2 regions of the Pseudomonas sp. Pmew2 genome follow, and region 2 is predicted to be linked to the other one. Evidence: riboswitches for the same ligand, from Rfam matches in the RefSeq annotation. Region 2 holds a riboswitch; the other holds the start of a gene.

What was found. A riboswitch is a leader RNA that binds a small molecule or an ion and turns the genes downstream of it on or off. The one in region 2 is predicted to bind cobalamin.
Region 1: it holds a riboswitch for cobalamin, as region 2 does, so the genes downstream of both, cobO (cob(I)yrinic acid a,c-diamide adenosyltransferase) here and AC4ANK_RS15885 (CbtB domain-containing protein) in region 2, are expected to answer to the same signal.

The regions. Positions count from the first base shown of each region.
Region 1 covers NZ_CM176702.1:4,394,666-4,399,988, reverse strand. The annotation lists gene AC4ANK_RS20210 (C40 family peptidase) at 1-323, shown strand, start outside; gene AC4ANK_RS20205 (C40 family peptidase) at 414-959, shown strand; gene AC4ANK_RS20200 (PQQ-dependent sugar dehydrogenase) at 1,267-2,595, opposite strand; cobalamin riboswitch at 2,715-2,928, shown strand; gene cobO (cob(I)yrinic acid a,c-diamide adenosyltransferase) at 3,020-3,631, shown strand; gene AC4ANK_RS20190 (cobyrinic acid a,c-diamide synthase CobB) at 3,671-4,966, shown strand; gene bluB (5,6-dimethylbenzimidazole synthase) at 4,963-5,323, shown strand, end outside.
Region 2 covers NZ_CM176702.1:3,492,145-3,497,467, reverse strand. The annotation lists gene cobM (precorrin-4 C(11)-methyltransferase) at 42-791, opposite strand; gene AC4ANK_RS15895 (cobalamin biosynthesis protein) at 824-1,273, opposite strand; gene AC4ANK_RS15890 (CbtA family protein) at 1,251-1,958, opposite strand; gene AC4ANK_RS15885 (CbtB domain-containing protein) at 1,969-2,154, opposite strand; cobalamin riboswitch at 2,250-2,462, opposite strand; cobalamin riboswitch at 2,521-2,743, shown strand; gene cobW (cobalamin biosynthesis protein CobW) at 2,859-3,923, shown strand; gene cobN (cobaltochelatase subunit CobN) at 3,928-5,323, shown strand, end outside.

The DNA.
Region 1 (5,323 bases), 900 kb from region 2:
TCAACGTTGACGCACCGCTGGTATCGCGTAAAAACCTTCAGCCTGGCGATGTGCTGTTCTTCAGTACCCGTGGCCGTGGTCGCGTAAGCCATGCAGCGATCTACGCCGGTAACCAGCAGTTCATTCACTCCAGCAGCCGTCGCAGTGGCGGTGTACGCATCGACAGCCTCGATGACGCCTACTGGAGCAAGACCTTTATCGAGGCCAAGCGGCCTCTGGCAATGGCGCCAGGTACAGTCGCTGTGAAGTCGACGCCTGATGCCACGCAGACAACGGCGATGACTTCGACTACAGTCAAGACCGCGCCAAAGCGGCGTAAATAAAATAGAACGCGCAGAACAAGACCTTCGGGTCTTTCTGCGTTTTTGAGCTTCTCGGCAGCGTAAGCCGCATCCGGATAGGTTGTTGTGGTTATGTCGATTGCGTTGCGCCTGATAGTCATCTCTGTTGCTGCGTTACTGGGTGCCTGCGCCAGTGCGCCGCCACCGCCCAAAGCTCCCCGGGTCGTTCAGCGTCCGGTGGTCACTGCTCCCCCTCAGATTCTTTCTCCGGCTGCCGAAGACGTGCTGTTTCGTGCGTTGGGACTGGTTGGCACGCCTTATCGCTGGGGTGGCAACACGCCTGACTCCGGTTTTGATTGCAGCGGTCTTATAGGTTATGTCTATCGTGATGCCGCGGGCATTTCCCTGCCGCGTTCCACGCGCGAGATGATCGTGATGGGTGCGCCGAATATCCGTCGCGAGCAATTGCAGTCAGGAGATCTGGTGTTCTTCGCCACCTCGGGCGGCTCGCAGGTGTCCCACGCGGGCATCTACGTCGGCGAAGGCCGCTTCGTACATGCCCCGGCCAGCGGCGGCACGGTCAAGCTCGACAGCCTCGACAAGCCTTACTGGCAGAAAGCCTACCTCAACGCCAAGCGCGTCATTCAGCCGTCCAGTCTGGCGCAGATTTGGCCATAGCGCGTCGCCTGCTCGCGGTCTGACCAGAAATTATCGTGCGACGCTCCGCGTCGCATGCCTTTCCGGACGCTCTGCGTTCTCTTGCGACGCAGAGCGTCGAGACCTGCATTCCCACGCTGGAGCGTGCGGAACGATAACTCGACTACCGTACTGCGCTCTGCGTCGACATGCCTTTCCAGGCGTGCGGAACGATCATCGCAACTATCGTGCGACGCAGAGCGTCGAGAACTGCATTACCACGCTGGAGCGTGCGGAACGATAACTCAACTAACGTACGACGCTCTGCGTCAACCCTCTACGCTCGGCGTTATTGAGCTGCCTTGGCCGAGGTCACGCGCCAGATTTTGTTGCCGACATCGTCTGCCACCAGCAAGCCGCCGCGCTGATCATTGACCACGCCAACCGGGCGGCCCATGGCTTTTTCGTCTTTGTTGAGGAAACCGGTCAGCACATCGACTGGAGCGCCGTTGGGCTTGCCGCCGCTGAAGGGCACGAACACCACTTTATAGCCGCTGTGCGGTTTGCGGTTCCATGAGCCGTGCTGGCCAATGAACAGGCCTTCGTTGAACGGCGCCGCCAGCGTCTTGCCATCGGCGAATACCAACCCTAACGAGGCCGTATGCGGGCCGACTGCGTAATCCGGTGCGATGGCCTTGGCGACCAGTGCCGGGTTCTGCGGTTTGACGCGCTCGTCGACATGCTGGCCGTAGTAGCTGTAGGGCCAGCCGTAGAAAGCGCCATCCTGCACCGAGGTCACGTAGTCTGGCACCAGGTCGCTGCCGATTTCGTCACGCTCGTTGACCGCCGTCCACAGCTTGCCGGTTTTGGGTTCCCAGTCCATGCCGTTGGGGTTGCGAAGGCCCGAGGCGAAAATGCGGTGGTTGCCGGTGGCAGCGTCCACTTCCCAGATGGCTGCACGACCTTCTTCCTTGTCCATGCCGTTCTCGGCCACGTTGCTGTTGGAGCCCACTGTGACGTACAGCTTGCTGCCATCCTTGCTGGCAATGACGTTTTTGGTCCAGTGGTGGTTGAGCGTGCCGCCCGGCAGATCGACCACTTTGGTCGGCTGCGCGCTGATCGAGGTCTGGCCCGCTTCATACGGGAAGCTGATCAGGCGGTCGGTGTCGGCGACATAGAGCTTGTTGCCCACTAGCGTCATGCCAAACGGCGAATTGAGGTTTTGCAGGAACACGGTGCGGGTCTCTGCGACGCCGTCCTTGTCCACGTCGCGCAGCAGAGTAATGCGGTTGGCGCTTGGCACGCCCGCACCGGCGCGGCCCATGACTTTTTCCATTACCCAGCCGCGAATACCTTTGGAATCATCCGGTTTGGCCGGGGAATTGGTTTCCGCCACCAGCACGTCGCCATTGGGCAATACATACAGCCAGCGCGGGTGGTCCAGGTTTTCGGCGAACGCTGCCACCTGTGTGCCCGGCGCGGCGACCGGTTTTGCGCCTTTTTCCCAGCCTACGGCAGGGGCGATGTTGACGGTCGGGATCAGCGTCTTGTTAGGCTCCGGCAGTTTGGGCGATGGGCCTGTTCCATCCGAGACTTGCAGGGTCGAAGACTCGCCGCAGGCAGCGAGGCCACCGGCAACCAGAAGCAACACTGCGTAGTGGAGTCTGAGTCTGAACATGGTGAATCTCCATAAACAAGGGCGTGGTCCGATAATTGATAGAGGCACTGCGAACCGTCTGGGTTCAATCACGTTTCACAGCGTCGGTGTCGATTGACGCTCCCAGCCCAACCCTCTACCCTTCGCGGTTTGTTTCAGGTGCTCTGCAATCCTTGATTGGCAGGGTGAAACAGGGAAGCCGGTGTGGATCAATCGATCCGATCCCGGCGCTGCCCCCGCAACGGTAAATGAGTCAAGGCTGTGCCTGACGCCACTGTGTTTCGACATGGGAAGGCGCGCAGCCGGGGTAACCCGCTCATGAGCCCGGAGACCGGCCTGAACCACTCAATGGCATCACGGAGGGTGATGCTCTGTGCAGGCCGTTGCCGTGCTGTCCAGTGCTGTCCTTCCGTCTGTTGTCGACTGCCACGAGCGGAGAACCCGGATGAACGAATCCCCCGAACGCGACGAACGCCATCTGGCGCGCATGCTGCGCAAGAAAGCCGTGATGGACGAGCGCATTGCCAGCTCACCCAACGAGTGCGGCCTGCTGCTGGTCTTGACCGGCAACGGCAAAGGCAAGAGCAGCTCGGCATTCGGCATGCTTGCCAGGGCCATGGGCCACGACATGCAGTGCGGCGTGGTGCAGTTCATCAAGGGCCGCAACAGCACTGGCGAAGAAATGTTTTTCCGCCGTTTCCCCGAGCAGGTGCGCTATCACGTGATGGGCGAGGGCTTCACCTGGGAAACCCAGGATCGCCAGCGTGACATTGCCGCTGCCGAAGCCGCCTGGGCCGTGTCTCGGGAAATGCTTCGCGACCCGGCCATTGGTCTGGTGGTGCTCGACGAACTGAACATTGCCCTCAAGCATGGTTACCTCGACCTTGAACAAGTGCTGAGTGACCTGCAGGCCCGCCCACCTATGCAGCATGTGCTGGTGACCGGCCGCGGTGCCAAACCCGAATTGATCGACCTGGCTGATACGGTTTCCGATATCGGCGTGGTCAAGCACGCGTTTCAGGCCGGTATCCGGGCGCAGAAAGGTATCGAGCTGTGAATAATCCTTTATTGGGCGCACTGCAATGAGAGCACTGCAATGAGAGCTCCGCGCGATTGCCCGGCGGTTTTGATCGCCGCGCCTGCCTCCGGGCAAGGTAAGACTACCGTCACCGCGGCACTGGCACGTTTGCACCGCAACCAGGGCCGCAAGGTCCGGGTGTTCAAGTGCGGGCCGGATTTTCTCGACCCGATGATTCTTGAGCGGGCCAGCGGCGCACCGGTCTACCAGCTGGACATGTGGATGGTCGGTGCCGACGAAAGCCGTCGCCTGTTGTGGGAAGCCGCAGATGAGGCAGACCTGATCCTGATCGAAGGCGTCATGGGGTTGTTCGACGGCACACCGTCCAGCGCTGATCTGGCCCGCCACTTTGGCGTACCGGTGTTGGGGGTGATCGACGGCACGGCTATGGCGCAGACGTTTGGCGCGCTGGCGCTCGGGCTGGCGCGTTATCAGCCGGATCTGCCGTTTGCCGGCGTGCTGGCCAATCGGGTTGGCACGGTACGCCACGCGCAGTTGCTGGAAAACAGTCTGACCGAAGGCCTGCGCTGGTATGGCGCACTGTCCCGGGAAGTCGGTTTCGAATTGCCCAGCCGCCATCTGGGGCTGGTCCAGGCCAGCGAACTCAATGATCTGGATGTGCGGCTGGACATGGCTGCCGCCGCGCTGGCCAGCACCTGCGAAGTGGCCTTGCCGCCAGCCGTAACCTTTACCGCGCCCGACCCGGTTCAGGTCGAGCCGTTGCTCAGCGGTGTGCGCATCGCCATTGCCCGCGACGAGGCCTTTGCCTTTCTGTACGGCGCAAGCCTGGACCTGCTGCGAAACATGGGCGCAGAGCTGAGTTTCTTCTCGCCGATCCATGACCGCGAGCTGCCCGACGCCGACAGCCTGTACCTGCCGGGTGGCTACCCGGAGTTGCACCACGTTGCTTTGGCGGAAAACCTGACGATGCAGGCATCGATCAGGGCGCACCATATCGCTGGCAAGCCGATTCTGGCCGAGTGCGGCGGCATGCTTTATTTACTCGAAGCCCTGAGCGATGTGGAGGGCGTGCGCGCCGAACTGGTCGGCTTGCTGTCCGGTGAGGCGGTCATGCAGAAGCGTCTGGCGGCGCTGGCCTTGCAAGCGGTTGAATTGCCCGAGGGCACGCTGCACGGTCACACGTATCACCATTCGCTGACCAGCACCGAGTTGCAGCCGATTGCCCGTGGCGTCAGCCCCAACGGCGGGCGTGGCGCAGAGGCAGTCTACCGCCTGGGTCGTCTGACCGCGTCCTACGTGCATTTCTATTTCCCTTCCTGCCCTCAGGCGATTGCGGCGCTGTTCAAACCATGACCGAACAAGCGTTCAGCCCTGAAGAGCGGGCTGCGGTGTACCGGGCCATCGCCGAGCGTCGCGACATGCGCCACTTCGTCGGCGGCACGGTGGCGCCCGAGTTGCTGGCGCGCTTGCTGGAAGCCGCACACCAGGCACCCAGTGTCGGGCTGATGCAGCCGTGGCGCTTCATTCGCATCAGCGATCCGGCGTTGCGCGGAAAAATGCAGGCGCATGTAGAAGAAGAACGTATCCGCACTGCCCAGGCGTTGGGCGAGCGCACCGACGAGTTCATGAAGCTCAAGGTCGAAGGCATCAACGACTGCGCAGAAGTGCTGGTCGCCGCGCTGATGGAAGGGCGTGAGCAACACATTTTCG
Region 2 (5,323 bases):
ATCCGCTGTGTTCAGCGCCGGGAGTACCGCCTTCGCCAATATCAGCTCGGTCTGAACAGGTGTGCATGCCCGGCGCGGTACAGCGAGGAGTCGCTGAACGTGTCGTCGGCAAGCACACGTCCGACCAGAATCAATGCAGTGCGACGAAAGCCTTTGGCCTGCACTTTGTCGTGAATGTCCGCCAGTGTGCCAACTGCCCAGTCCTGATCCGGCCAACTGGCGCGGTGCACCACGGCAATCGGGCAATCGGCTCCGTAATGTGGAACAAGCTCGTCGACAATCCGCTGCAGGTTGTTTACACCCAGATGAATCGCCATGGTTGCCCGGTGACTGGCCAGACTGGCCAGCTCCTCGCCGCTGGGCATTGAGGTCTTGTCGGCATAGCGAGTCAGAATCACGCTTTGCGACACATCCGGCAGGGTCAGCTCGACGCCCAGCAGCGCAGCGCAGGCAGCGGTCGCGGTGACGCCGGGAATGATTTCGAATGGAATACCCAGTTCCCGCAGATGGCGGATCTGCTCGCCGATGGCGCCATACAGGCTCGGGTCGCCGGAATGCACACGAGCAACGTCCTGGCCCTGCGCATGCGCGGTCTTTATCAGCTCAATGATCTGCTCCAGATGCAGCTCGGCGCTGTTGGTCACCTGCACGGCCTGATGGCCCTCCAGCACGGCGAGCGGCATCAGTGAGCCTGCATAGATAATGACTGGGCATGTGCGAATCAGGCGTTGCCCCTTGACGGTGATCAGCTCGGGATCGCCAGGGCCGGCACCGATGAAATAGACAGTCAATGAATTCTCCGGAGTGGATGAGCGCGGGGAGATTATCCGCTGTGTGCAGGGCTGATTGCCAAGGCAAATGTGGCGTTGGCGCTTTTTTGCCGTTCGATCAGCAGGGTGGCGGTGCCGTCTCCCAGTTGCGCGGCCAGCGCCAGTGCCGAACCTTCGGCGACACCGTGACAGCCCGTGGTCTGGAAGACCTGCGCAGAACGATGGGTGAGGTGCAGCTCCCACGCAACCAATTGCGCTGCGTTGAAGAACACCAGCGGCACTGCCAGTTGCGCGGCCAGTTCAAGCAGGCCCGGTTCCTGGTCTTTCAGGTCGATACATGCCAGCGCAGTGACGCTGGCAATCTCCAGGTCGATCACGCGAAGGCTGTTCTCGATCAGCTCGCGCAACGTCGCTGCGGAGCAACCGCGCCGACAACCCAGCCCGGCCACCAGTGACGCGCCGGGCTGAACGGTCGGTGAATCAGGCCTGATGCAGGTCGGCATCGTTTCTGCGGAACAGCCAGGCACTGATCAGCCCCATCGCGACCCAGAACAACGCGTTGGTCAATAGCGAGGCGATCATGAATTGCGATTCCAGAGCTTTGGGTGCCATGCTCTGATGGACCAGCGGCTGTGGTGCGCCGATCACGTGAGGAACGACCAGAATCGCCACGCCCAGCACTTTTAGCAGCCAGTTCTGACCAAATACCAGCAAGGCCAGCCCGGCGGCAGTCGATGCGGCCGTACCTATCCACCAGGCCTGACGCTGACTCAGTTCGGCGGCAGCTGTGCCGGGCAATTCAGGTGGCAGGCCAAGCGTGGGTGCCAGCACAAAAACCGCGAAACCGGCCAGCCCCCACCATACGCCTTGCACCGTGCGGCCCGGCGCACGCAGGGTGTAAAGCCCGGCAAGCATCAGGGCGAAGCCTACTGCGACCACCAGGTTGCCGCCCGTGGTGGACAGCACGCGCTGCCAGCCGTTTTCAGGTTCCCAGGCAGCTTCTTCATGCGCATGACTGTGTTCGGCAGTCGCGCCGTCAGCATGCTCATGGACCTGTTCGGCAGATGCGTTTTCGTAAGTTTCGGCCTGCTGGATCAGTGGCACCACCCAGAAGCTTTGCAGCACGGTCAGCAGCAGGGCCGCAAGCAGGCCCGTGAACCCGGCAGTTTGTGCGATTCGCTTGAACATTGTGGAGTCCTTAATGGCAAGGAAAGGCAGCGCTGTGACGTGTATCGTGTGCGGCGTTGTGTACGGCCGCGATGTGCGAGAAACCGGCGAAGTACACCAGACATGCACCCAGCAGCGCAGCGCTGATGGCGGCTGTCAGGCGTTGAGTGCGTGTGGAGCTGGTAGTGGCGGCGTGGCTGCTGCTGATGGTCGACATGGCGATCCCTCTTGGTGATTGGCAAGCGGGCCACGCGCAAAGGAACCTGCCGGCAGACGCCGAAGGTTTCAACTGCGCCCGCCCACCGCGGGTTTGTCATTCAACGATGTCGGGCCGGTCTCCGGGCTCGCGAGGGGCTCAAACGTCGCGCGTTCAAGGCCTGCAAGGTCACCTTCCCATGCCGTGGCACAGTGGATAAGACCTTCTCTCGCTTACCGTTGCGGGGCAGCACCGGACTTGCTCGACAGCGTGAGCGCACCGGTTTCCCGTTTCACCCCGTGAGGGGCACCCGAAACAAGGCGTACAGGAGAGCATGGGCGGCGGGGAATCGTCAATCTGAACGATTGACCTGTCTGCGGTCACTGCGTAGCCTTGCCGGTTCGAGGTTCTCCATGCGTAAAGCGTTACACATGGAGCTAAGACGGGAATGCGGTACACGCCGCAGCTGCCCCCGCAACTGTAAACGGTGAGGTTCATTGCACAGCCACTGCTACGGCGGGAAGGCGCGATGAATGCGTGTCGGCACGGTCTTGATTGCCTGCCACATGCCGCCGTGAGCCAGGAGACCTGCCTCGAACCGGGCTGACCAAAAGGCCTGCGAATTCTCACTACAACCGGGCGGGGTGATCCGGTGGCGATCCGATCCGTGTGCCAGGCATGCGGTTCTCGTCCTGTTTGCCCGCCGCATTGCCAAAGGGCACCTGATGAAAACACTGGCCAAGCTTCCCGTCACCATCGTCACCGGCTTCCTCGGCTCGGGCAAAACCACCCTGCTGCGGCACATGCTCGATAACGCCGAAGGGCGGCGCATCGCGGTCATCGTCAATGAATTCGGTGAACTGGGCATCGACGGAGAAATCCTTAAGCAGTGCACCATCGGTTGCACCGAAGAAGAGGCCAACGGCCGGGTATATGAGCTGGCCAACGGCTGCCTGTGCTGCACGGTGCAGGAAGAGTTCTTCCCGGTCATGCGCGAGCTGGTCGCTCGCCGTGGCGATCTGGACCACATCCTGATCGAAACCTCGGGGCTGGCATTGCCCAAGCCGCTGGTTCAGGCTTTTCAGTGGCCGGAAATTCGCAACGCCTGCACGGTCGATGCGGTGATCACTGTCGTCGACAGCCCTGCGGTATTGGCCGGTACGTTTGCTGCGTTCCCCGATCAGGTCGATGCGCAGCGCAAACTCGACCCGAATCTGGACCATGAGTCGCCTCTGCACGAGCTGTTCGCTGATCAACTGGCCAGCGCCGATCTGGTGATCCTCAACAAGGCCGACATGATCGACGCCGAAGGTCTGGCAGCGGTGCGTGCCGAAGTTGCCGAAGAACTGCCGCCAGCCGTCAAGGTGATTGAAGCCAGCAGCGGTCGTCTGCCGATCAGCGTACTGCTGGGTGTTGGCGCCGAGTCCGAGCTGCACATCGATGGTCGCAAGACCCACCATGATCATCACGACAATGACGATCATGATGACCACGATCACGATGCTTTCGATTCGATTTCCCTGAAATTGCCTCAGGCCGATGAAAAGTTGTTGCTCGACGCACTGAATCAACTGGTCGTGCAGCACGGCATTCTGCGCGTGAAGGGCTTCGCGGCCATTCCCGGCAAGCCGATGCGCCTGCTGATCCAGGGTGTGGGTACGCGTTTCGCCAAGCACTTCGACCGCGCCTGGCGCGCCGACGAAGAGCGTGCCACGCATCTGGTGCTGATTGGTCAGGAGCTGGATGCCGTGGCCCTGCAAGCGCAGCTCAACGCTGCAGTTGTCGGCTGACCCCATGCATTTACTGAGAACCCAGCCCGGCGGTTTCGTACCCGACGACAGCATTGCCGATCTGGGCCAGACCCCGGCCGAGCTGGTGATTCTCTGTAGCGGAGACTCCAGCCTGGCGCTGCTGGCCGAAGCTGCACGCCAGCTTCCTGACGACTACCCGAGCCTGCGTCTGGCCAACCCCATGCAGGTACAGAATCACGCCTCTGTCGACTTGTACGTCGATGAGGTGCTGCGCCACGCAAAGGTCATTCTGATTTCCCTGCACGGTGGCATCGGTTACTGGCGTTACGGCGTCGAGCGGCTGATGGAGCTGGCGGCACGCGGGGTTCAGGTCATTCTGGTGCCAGGTGATGATCGTCCCGATCCTGAGCTGAGCGACCTGAGCACGGTGCCTGCCGCAGAACGCGACCGGCTCTGGCAGTTTCTGCGTCAGGGCGGCTTGCAGAATGCGCTGGAAATGTATAGTTGCATGGCCAGCCGCTGGCTGGACCGGGACTATTCCTGGACCGAGCCCCAACCGTTGCCACGCACAGCCATTTACCACCCTCGACTGGCAAGTGCGCAGCTCACCGATTGGCAAGCCGACTGGGTTGCAGGACAGCCCGTCGTGGCGCTGCTGTTCTACCGCTCGCACTTGCAGGCCGCCAATACCGGTTTTATCGACGAGTTCTGTGCGCGCTTGCAGGCGCACGGCATCAACCCGCTACCCATAGCCGTGGCCAGCCTCAAGGAGCCCGGCTGTTTCACTCAGGTGGAGAACTGGCTGGACGAGGCCGAAACCGAGCTGATCCTCAACACCACAGGCTTTGCCCAGTCGAGCCCGGAAGCGCCGCATCTGCGCCCGTTTCGGCGCAACGTGCCGGTCATTCAGGCGATCTGCGCGCAGGACAACGAACCTGCCTGGCAGGCCAGCGAACAGGGCCTTGGTGCGCGCGATCTGGCGATGCACATTGCCTTGCCGGAGCTGGACGGGCGGATCATCAGTCGACCGATCAGTTTCAAGGACCTGGCCTGGCGTAGCGAGCGCAGCCAGTCGGACGTGGTGTGTTACCGCGCCCAGCCGGACAGGATGGATTTTGTCGCGCAACTGGCGCGGCGCTGGATCGAACTGGCGCGGCTGCCCAACGGCGACAAGCGTGTGGCGTTGATCCTGGCCAACTATCCGACCCGCGACGGGCGCATCGGCAATGGTGTGGGGCTCGACACGCCTGCTGCGGCGCTGAACATCCTGCGCGCCATGCAGGCCGAGGGTTATCCGCTGGCACAGTTGCCGGACAGCGGCACCGAGCTTATCCAGCAATTGCTGGGTGGCGTGACCAATGATCTGGACAGCATTGACCTGCGGCCCTGCCAGCAAAGCATGGCACTGGAGGAATACCTGGCGGCGTTCAACGAGCTGC